DNA from 3 places in the Streptomyces vietnamensis genome. Region 3 is predicted to be linked to each of the others. Evidence: predicted binding sites of a transcription regulator. Region 3 holds the regulator's gene; each other region holds the start of a gene.
What was found. The regulator HspR, encoded in region 3, represses chaperone genes until heat shock. The targets are predictions, from matches to a motif close to TTGAGNNNNNNNNNCTCAA.

Region 1: the regulator HspR is predicted to act here: its motif matches at 1,731-1,749, upstream of dnaK (molecular chaperone DnaK).
Region 2: the regulator HspR is predicted to act here: its motif matches at 1,883-1,901, upstream of lon (endopeptidase La).

The regions. Positions count from the first base shown of each region.
Region 1 is NZ_CP010407.1:7,639,655-7,642,926, forward strand. It holds gene SVTN_RS34155 (hypothetical protein) at 89-484, shown strand; gene SVTN_RS34160 (hypothetical protein) at 529-969, shown strand; gene SVTN_RS34165 (Hsp20/alpha crystallin family protein) at 1,229-1,654, opposite strand; gene dnaK (molecular chaperone DnaK) at 1,867-3,272, shown strand, end outside.
Region 2 is NZ_CP010407.1:5,673,493-5,676,764, forward strand. It holds gene SVTN_RS25650 (hypothetical protein) at 543-1,076, opposite strand; gene SVTN_RS25655 (GNAT family N-acetyltransferase) at 1,145-1,792, opposite strand; gene lon (endopeptidase La) at 1,924-3,272, shown strand, end outside.
Region 3 is NZ_CP010407.1:4,005,460-4,008,731, reverse strand. It holds gene grpE (nucleotide exchange factor GrpE) at 1-596, shown strand, start outside; gene dnaJ (molecular chaperone DnaJ) at 630-1,796, shown strand; gene SVTN_RS17780 (heat shock protein transcriptional repressor HspR) at 1,801-2,235, shown strand; gene SVTN_RS17775 (helix-turn-helix transcriptional regulator) at 2,333-3,272, opposite strand, start outside.

The DNA of each region.
Region 1 (3,272 bases), 3.6 Mb from region 3:
ACCTTTTCCGCGCTTTGTCGACATAATTGCTCGAAGGGAGAAAGACCGTAACCCGTGAAGGACCGACCCGGGGAAAGAGGTGAGAGGGATGATCACCGAACTCGCACTTGAGCGGGTCCAGTTCACCTGTGGGCACTGCTGGCACGAGTGGAGCACCGATTACGACGTCCAGCAGTACCGGGACGATCAAGGCGGCGACTGGGAGTACTTCTCGCGCGACGGTGTGGCCGTGCCCTCGCCGTACACCCCTGCCGGCGCCGTCCCCTGCCCGAGGTGTGGTCGCAGGTGGGTGGGCCGCATCCTCGCCCGCAGGCGCATTCCGGCGGCCCCCGGACCCGCCGATACTCCGCGCGAGAACATCGTCGACGCGCCCGGCCACCGCCCCGAGCGGCATGGCGCTCCGCTGCTCGGCGCGTCCGCCCACAGCCAGCCGCAGCAGTCCAGGCCGCCCATGGAGCGCGCCGGGGCGGCGGCGACCGGCTGAGCGCACCGGTACACGGAGGTCTCCGGTGTACGAGGAGGAGGTCGATGGCGGTGGCCCACCTGCTGGTCCAGAACGACGACGTGGTCGTACGGCTGTCATGGCGTGAGGCGCTCCTGGTGCGCCGCAAGGGTGTGCGGGTCCCCCTCGGCGACGTGCGGGAAGCGTGGGTCGAGCCGGACTGGTGGCGTGCCCTGCGGGGGACCGTCGCACGAGGTCGTTGGCGTCCGGGGCGCTTCTGTACGGGCACCAGGCGGCATGCGGACGGCGTCGACTTCGTCGCCGTCCGGGCCCCGGGCCCGGTGGCCGTGGTGGAACTGTTCCCGGGGCGCCGGTTCGCCCGCCTCGCGGTGTCCACCGTCGACTCGGACGGTGCGGTGCAGGCGGTCCGGCTCGCCGCCCGCCGGCACCGGGGTGACCGCCGGCCCGGCGGCGCCGGCACCGAGGTCGCCGCCTCGCGGCAGCCGGACACCGACGCGGCCACGTGAGGCGGAAGCCCATCAGGACGGTGCCGCCACCCTGATCAGCTTCTTCCCGGGCGCGGCCGGTACGGAGCCTTGAGAGGTCCGCAGGCCTGGGACGGGGCCCTGAGGCCTTGAGACGGGTCATACGGGCATGCCGCTTGCGGGGACATGCTTGCAGGGACATGTGGACGTAGCCGGGCCCCACGGCGAGCCGGCGCCGTGGGACCCGGCTGCGGGTGCCCCGCCGGCCGGGCCCGGCCCGGCGGGACGCCCCTCGACCCCGTTACGACTGCAGTTCCTTGTCCGTGTGCTTGCCGGTGCCGATCTGGATCTTGCGCGGCCTGGCCTGTTCGCCGATCGGGATGCGCAGGCTGAGCACACCGGCGTCGTACGTCGCTTCGATGTTCTCCGTGTCCAGCGTCTCTCCGAGGAACAGCTGGCGACTGAACGTGCCGGTGGGACGCTCGGAGATCACCGTTTCCGCGCCTTCCTTGATCTCGGCCTTCCGCTCGGCCCGGACGGTCAGCACGTCCTTCTCGACGTCCAGGTCCAGGGACTCGGCGTCGACACCGGGCAGGTCGAACTTGACCCACACCACGCCGTCCTCGCGCCAAGCGTCCATCGGCATCGCCGCGGGAGCCTGCGCGCCGTTGAACACGCGCTGAGTGAGCCGGTCCAGCTCACGGAAGGGATCGGTCCGCATCAGCATCTGATCATCAACTCCTTCGCTTCGTGCGCCGTTCGATCGGGTACCGACGCTTCTTGTATAACTCTCGGCACTCTTCTTGACAAGAGGAGACTCAAGTTTTATCCCATGAATATGTGAGCTTTATGGAGCCAGGGCGGTGACCCGGTCCCTGTGAGCAGGCCACGCCCTGGAGGCAGGACACGCTCGGAGCGAGCAGTGTGTGGAGGCAAGCGATGGCCAAGGCTGTGGGTATTGATCTTGGTACGACGAACTCCGTGGTCGCCGTCTACGAGGGCGGCCGGCCGAGGGTGATCACCAACAGCGAGGGCGGCCGCACCACACCGTCGGTGGTGGCGTTCACCGAGAGCGGTGAACGGCTCGTCGGGCAGATGGCGCGCCGCCAGGCCGTACTGAATCCCCAAGGCACCGTCTACTCGGCGAAGCGGTTCGTCGGCCGACGCCTCGACGAGATCGACGTGGAGGCGGAACAGGTCTCTTACGGGGTCGTGGCCGGCCCTGAGGGCGCGGCGCGGTTCTCCGTCCGCGGCAAGCAGTACGCCCCGGAGGAGATCTCCGCCGCAGTGCTGCGCAAGCTCGTGGACGATGCCGCGAAGCAGCTCGGCGAGAAGATCACCCAGGCGGTGATCACGGTGCCCGCGTACTTCAACGACGCGCAGCGGCAGGCCACCAAGGACGCTGGCCGCATCGCCGGCCTTGACGTGCTGCGGATCATCAACGAGCCGACCGCGGCCGCCCTGGCATATGGGCTGGACAAGAAGAAGCACGAGACGGTTCTCGTCTTCGACCTGGGCGGTGGCACGTTCGACGTCAGCATCCTCGACGTGGGCGACGGCGTGGTGGAGGTGCGTTCCACCGCCGGCGACACCCACCTCGGAGGAGACGATTTCGACCGGCGGCTGGTGGAGCACCTGGCCGAGGACTTCCAGCGGCTCAACGGGATCGATCTGCGCCGCGACCCGCAGGCGCTGCAACGGCTGTACGAGGCGGCGGAGAAGGCGAAGGTCGAGCTGTCCACGACCGCGCAGACGCAGATCAACCTGCCCTTCGTCACCGCGGACGCCGCCGGTCCGAAGCACCTCACGACCACCGTGACCCGGTCGACCTTCGAACAGCTCACCGGCGACCTGGTCGAACGGTGCATGGGACCGGTCCGGCAGGCGATGGCGGACGGCAAGGTGACCGCCGACGACCTCGACGAGGTGATCCTCGTCGGCGGATCGACCCGCATCCCCGCGGTGCAGGCGCTGGTGCGACGGCTGACCGGCGGCAAGGACCCCAACATGTCGGTCAACCCCGACGAGGTCGTCGCCCTCGGCGCGGCCGTCCAGGCGGCCGTGCTCCAGGGCGAGGTCAAGGACGTCCTGCTGCTCGACGTCACCCCGCTCTCCCTGGGCGTCGAGACGCTGGGCGGGCTGATGACCAGGCTGATCGAGCGCAACACCACGATCCCCACCCGGCGCGGCGAGACCTTCACGACCGCCGAGGACGACCAGCCGGCCGTGGACGTGGTGGTGTTGCAGGGGGAGCGCGAGCGGGCCGCGGACAACCGTGTGCTCGGCCGGGTGCGCCTGGACGACATCCGTCCGGCACCCCGGGGCACGCCGCAGATCGAGGTGAC
Region 2 (3,272 bases), 1.7 Mb from region 3:
CCATCCTCGCGGGGCGGCGACGGCCGGGACAAACACTTAACGGGCCGTACGCGCGCGGGGCTTCGCGCGTCGGGACCCGGCGGTCGTACGGCGCGCGCCCCGCCACGCGTACAGCGCCGCACCGGCCGTGAAGGCGACCGCCGCCACCGCCCACGCCCCGCCCTCAGGGCCCGGCCACCATGCCCACGAGCCCCAGCGTGTTGCGTACGGCGGCGGGCGCGCCGAACTCCTCGGGACGCCCCGGCACCGCGAGGGCGAGCAGGGCCGTGGCGAGTACGGTCGCGGCCAGGAGGTGGACCGGCCGGCGGGGCCACCACGCGCGTACAGGCGCAGCGGGCTCACGGGATCGGCGCCTCGTCCGGCCTCGCCGCCAGGTAGCGGGTCGGGTGGTCGCGCCGGGCGGCGGGGGACTTGGCGTGCAGCCGGTCGATGCAGGGCCGGGCGGTGGCCGGGTCGGGGCCGTGGTCGTCCGGCGTCGGCTGCGGGGCGCAACGGCCTCACGCCCTCTCTGTCGCCGGGCGGCCGTCCCCCGGTCCACGCGCTCAGGGGTTCGTCGGCGGGCCGCCCTCCGGGAGGGCGGCGAAGACGCGCTGGAGGGCGGGCGGGCGTGCGCCGTCGTCCGCGACGACCAGGCGATGGCGGTAGGTCACGTAGTACTGGAAGCCGTCGGGGATCGGGCTGCCCGTCGGGCGCTCCGGGACGAGGGCGAACGCGGGGTCCTCCAGGGCCGCCCGCAGCTCGGCGGCCTCGGCGGGGGTCTGCCTGCCGGTCCGGGGCGGCTTGGTGCCGGAGCGGCTGGTCCAGCTGCCGTCGTAGTGGACGACGAGCTGGTTGCGGACGCCGGCGAGGCCGCCGTTGACGACCACCTCGACGAGGACCTCGCCCGGCTGGGGATTCGAGGCTGGAGTGCCGGGCTCCGTCGTGGGGCTCGGCAGGGCCGGTGCGCTCGTGCTCGACGGCGATCCGCCGGGCGCGGTCGGCACGCCGGGGCCGCAGCCGCTCAGGCCGCCCGCCAGGGCCCCCGCGAGCAGCAGGGTCCCGCACCACGTCCACGTCGTCCGTACGCCTCGCACCATGGATCGAGCATGCACGGTCCGGGGCCCCGTGCGCAGCCGGACGGCCGGGATTCCACCCGGCGGGGACCTCAGTCGCCTTCGGGGCCCGTGCGGACGATTCCGGTGAGCGGTCCCCGGTGGATCCAGCCCAGCGAGTCGTACAGCGCGAGGCCGTCCGTGGTCGCGGCGAGGACTCCGGTCCCGGCGCCCGCCTGGGCGGCGGCGGCCTCCAGGGTGCGCATGACGTTCGCGCCGAGGCCCCGGCGCCGGTGCGCGGGGTCGGTCTCGATCTGGTCGGCGACGGCGGTGGAGCCGGTCGGCGCGATCTGGCCGCGCGCGGCGAGGGTGCCGTCGGGGGCGAGGATTCGGACCCGGACGACGCCGTCCTCGACCTCGGTGGTCCGGGCGTATCCCTCGGGCGGCGCGGGGCGGGCGCCGGGGTCCAGCGGCTTGACCATCATGAAGCCCGGGTCGTCGGGGATCGTCCATCCCTCGGTGATCCACGGCGCCACCTCCTCGGGTCCCGCCATCACCTTGAGCCAGCTGTACGGCGCGGTCAGGCGGGTGCAGAGCGCGCCGACGGAGGCCGCGTCGGGGGCGGGCAGGACGTGCCGCACGACGTGCCGGGGCAGGCCGACGTCGATCCGGTGGCCCCAGGGTTCGGCGACGGCGGCCGGGGTGCCCCGGGAGACGGTCCAGCCCGCCACCCAGGCCGATGTAATGGCTGCAATATCCATCTAGGGATTACATCGGCTCCACGCGGACGCGTGTGGGGGTGATCGCTCAGAGCGAACGAACGTCCGGGAACATCTCCGAGCTCACAAGCATTGAGTGCGTATAGCTCAACTTGACTGCCGAAGGGGAGATCATGGCTTCTGAGTCCATGGCGTCTGTGCCGCTCACTCTGCCTGTGCTGCCGCTCGACGACGAGGTCGTGCTGCCCGGAATGGTGGTGCCGCTGGACCTGTCCGACAACGACGTACGGGCCGCCGTCGAGGCCGCCCAGGTCGCCGCCCGCACCGGAGCGGGCAAGCCCCGTGTGCTGCTCGTGCCGCGGGTCGACGGAACCTACGCCGGCACCGGCGTCCTGGGCATCGTCGAGCAGGTCGGGCGCCTGTCCGACGGCGACCCCGGCGCCCTCATCCGTGGCCTCGGCCGTGTCCGCATCGGCGCCGGCACCACCGGCCCCGGCGCCGCCCTGTGGGTCGAGGGCAGCACCGTCGAGGAGACCCTGCCCGACCCGCTGCCCGGCTCCGTGACCGAACTGGTCAAGGAGTACAAGGCGCTGGCCACCAGCTGGCTCAAGAAGCGCGGCGCCTGGCAGGTCGTCGACCGCGTCCAGCAGATCGACGGCGTCGGCGCCCTCGCCGACAACTCCGGCTACTCGCCCTTCCTCAGCGTCGAGCAGAAGGTCGAACTCCTGGAGACCGCCGACCCGGTCGCCCGCCTCAAGCTCGCCACCGCCCAGCTCCGCGAGCACCTCGCCGAGCAGGACGTCGCCGAGACCATCGCCAAGGACGTCCAGGAGGGCGTCGACAAGCAGCAGCGCGAGTTCCTGCTCCGCCGCCAGCTCGAAGCCGTCCGCAAGGAACTCCGCGACCTCAACGGCGAGACCGAGGGCGACGAGTCCGACGACTACCGCGCCCGCGTGGAGGCCGCCGACCTGCCCGAGAAGGTGCGGGAGGCCGCCCTCAAGGAGGTCGAGAAGCTGGAGCGGGCGAGCGACCAGTCGCCCGAGGGCTCCTGGATCCGGACCTGGCTCGACACCGTCCTCGAACTGCCGTGGAACGAGCGGACCGAGGACGCGTACGACATCCTGGGCGCCAAGGCGATCCTGGACGCCGAGCACGCGGGCCTGGAGGACGTGAAGGAGCGCATCACCGAGTACCTGGCCGTGCGCAAGCGGCGCGCCGAGCGCGGCCTCGGCGTCGTCGGCGGCCGCCGTGGCGGAGCCGTCCTCGCCCTCGTCGGCCCTCCGGGCGTCGGAAAGACGTCGATCGCCGAATCCGTGGCGCACGCCATGGGCCGGAAGTTCGTCCGGGTCGCCCTCGGCGGCGTACGCGACGAGGCGGAGATCCGCGGCCACCGGCGGACGTACGTCGGCGCCCTGCCCGGCCGGATCGTCCGCGCGATCAAGGAGGCCGGGTCGATGAACCCGGTGGTCCTGCTCGACGAGATCGACAAGGTCGGCTCCGACTACCGCGGCGACCCCGCGGC
Region 3 (3,272 bases):
CCACCCCTGACGACGCCGCCGAGGCCGTCGAGAACTCCGCCGAGGAGGACGCGACGGCCCCGGCCGGGGACGCTACGGACGTAGCCCTGCTGGCGCAGCTGGACCAGGCCCGTACCGCGCTCACCGAGCGCACGGGCGACCTCCAGCGGCTCCAGGCCGAGTACCAGAACTACCGCCGCCGCGTGGAGCGGGACCGGGTCACGGTCAAGGAGATCGCCGTCGCGAGCCTCCTGTCCGAGCTCCTTCCCGTGCTCGACGACGTCGGCCGGGCCCGGGACCACGGCGAGCTCGTGGGCGGGTTCAAGTCGGTGGCCGAATCGCTGGAGACCGTCGTCGCCAAGATGGGTCTGCAGCAGTTCGGCAAGGAGGGCGAGCCCTTCGACCCGACGATCCACGAGGCCCTGATGCACTCGTACGCGCCGGACGTCACCGAGACGACCTGCGTGGCGATCCTGCAGCCGGGGTACCGGATCGGCGAGCGGACCATCCGGCCCGCCCGCGTGGCCGTCGCCGAGCCCCAGCCCGGGGCGCAGGCGAAGGCCGAGGAGTCGGAAGACCCCGGCAAGTCGGACAAGTCCGAGAAGGACAGCGAGTAACAGCCGTACCCGTGCGCGGGAGGAGGGACGTCGATGAGCACGAAGGACTTCGTCGAGAAGGACTACTACAAGGTTCTCGGCGTCCCCAAGGACGCCACCGAGGCCGAGATCAAGAAGGCGTACCGGAAGCTCGCCCGCGAGAACCATCCGGACGCCAACAAGGGTGACGCGAGCGCCGAGTCGCGCTTCAAGGAGATCTCCGAGGCGAACGACGTCCTCGGCGACCCCAAGAAGCGCAAGGAGTACGACGACGCCCGCGCCCTCTTCGGGAACGGCGGCTTCCGGGCCGGCGGCCCCGGCGGCGGCTCGTTCAACTTCGACCTGGGCGACCTCTTCGGAGGCGCCCAGGGCGGGGCCGGCGGCTTCGGCGGCGGCGGGATCGGGGACGTCTTCGGCGGCCTGTTCAACCGCGGCGGGGGCGCCACCCGCACCCAGCCGCGGCGCGGCCAGGACATCGAGTCCGAGGTGACGCTCAGCTTCACCGAGGCCATCGAGGGCGCGACCGTACCGCTGCGGATGTCCAGCCAGCAGCCGTGCACGGCGTGCTCGGGCACCGGCGACAAGAACGGCACCCCCCGGGTGTGCCCGACCTGCGTCGGCACCGGGCAGGTCTCGCGCGGCAGCGGCGGCGGCTTCTCGCTCACCGACCCCTGCGTGGACTGCAAGGGCCGCGGCCTCATCGCCGAGAACCCCTGCGAGGTCTGCAAGGGCAGCGGGCGGGCCAAGTCCTCCCGCACCATGCAGGTCCGCATCCCGGCGGGCGTCAGCGACAACCAGAAGATCCGTCTCCGCGGCAAGGGGGCGCCGGGCGAGCGCGGCGGGCAGAACGGCGACCTGTACGTCGTCGTGCACGTCGACGAGCACCCGGTCTTCGGCCGCAGGGACGACAACCTCACCGTCACGGTGCCGGTCTCCTTCACGGAGGCGGCGCTCGGCGGCGAGATCAAGGTGCCGACCCTCGGCGGCCCCGCGGTCACCCTCAAGCTGCCCGCGGGCACCCCGAACGGCCGGACCATGCGCGCCCGGGGCAAGGGCGCGGTCCGCAAGGACGGCACGCGCGGCGACCTCCTCGTGACGGTCGAGGTGGCGGTGCCGAAGGAGCTGGACGACAAGGCACGTGAGGCCCTGGAGACCTTCCGCGAGGCGACCGCCTCCGAGGACCCGCGGGCCGAGCTGTTCCAGGCCGCGAAGGGAGCGTGACCCGGTGAGACGCAATCCGTACGAACTGACCGACGAGTCGCCGGTGTACGTCATCTCGGTGGCGGCCCAGCTCTCCGGTCTGCACCCGCAGACCCTGCGTCAGTACGACCGCCTCGGCCTGGTCTCCCCGGACCGCACGGCCGGACGGGGCCGCCGCTACTCGGCCCGTGACATCGAGCTGCTCCGCCAGGTGCAGCAGCTGTCGCAGGACGAGGGCATCAACCTGGCCGGAATCAAGCGGATCATCGAACTGGAGAACCAGGTCGCGGCGCTTCAGGCACGGGTGTCCGAACTGTCGGCGGCGGTCGAGGGCGCGGCGGCGACGATGCGCCAGCGCGAGGCCCAGGTGCACGCCTCGTACCGCCGGGACCTGGTGCCGTACACCGACGTGCAGCAGGCGAGCGCGCTCGTGGTGTGGCGCCCGAAGCGCGGCGAGTAGCTCCTCGTACAGAGGTACAGAGGTACAGAGATACAGAGGCCATGAGGCCCCCTCCACCGTCGGTGGAGGGGGCCTCTGCCGCTTCTTCGCCGTTTCTTCAGCTGTCCCGTTCGAGGATTCCGGACTGGGCGATCAGATAGCCGAGCTGCGCCCGGCTCCCGCTGCCGAGGGCGGCGGCGAGCTTGGCGATGTGCGCCCGGCAGGTCCGCACGTTCATCCCGAGCCGGCGGGCGATGGCCTCGTCGACGTGGCCCTCGACGAGGAGCTTGGCGATGGAGCGCTGGACGCCGCCGATGCCGTCGGTCTTCACGTCGTACGGGATCTCCTCCCGTATCGGCACCGCCAGCTGCCAGAACTGGTCGAAGACGCCGCCGAGGTAGGCGACCAGGCCCGGGTGGCGCAGCTCCAGGGCGACCTGGCGGTCGCTGCGGGCCGGGATGAAGGCGACCTCGCGGTCGACGATGATCAGCCGGTCGATGATCTCTTCGAGGGTGCGGACCTGGACCTCGGGGCCGACGTGCTCCAGATAGGTCAGGGTGAGCTCGGTGTGGCGCGCGGTGTGCTGGTAGAGCGTGCGCATGCTGATGCCGCGGCCGAGGAGCGGGGAGACGCGGTCCAGGGCCTCGCTGAGGGCCTGCGCGGGGCGACCGCCGCCCGGCTGCACGGTGAGGAGTTCGCTGCGGCAGTTGGCCACGACGCGGTCGAGGGTCGAGTTGATGCGGTCGATGCCCTCGAGGACGGTGATGGCGTGTGTGGTGGGGGAGTCGTGGGCGCTGATGGCCATGAACGGCTCGAAAGCGTCCGACAGGGCGACGGTGCGCCGCCGGCGGTCGAGTATCTCCCGTTCGATGGGCTGGAGCAGCTGGGCGAGGGCCGCGGAGGGGGGCACCGGGCGCAGCCACTGCGCGTCGTCCGGGTCGGGGTGGAGCAGGGAGAGGTCGAGGAGGCACGGCGCCTCGACCGCTTCTGACCGGGGTATTCGCCCGGTCCGCAGAGCGGCCGCGTACAGCTCGGAGCCCGCTTCGCACAGTTCGGCA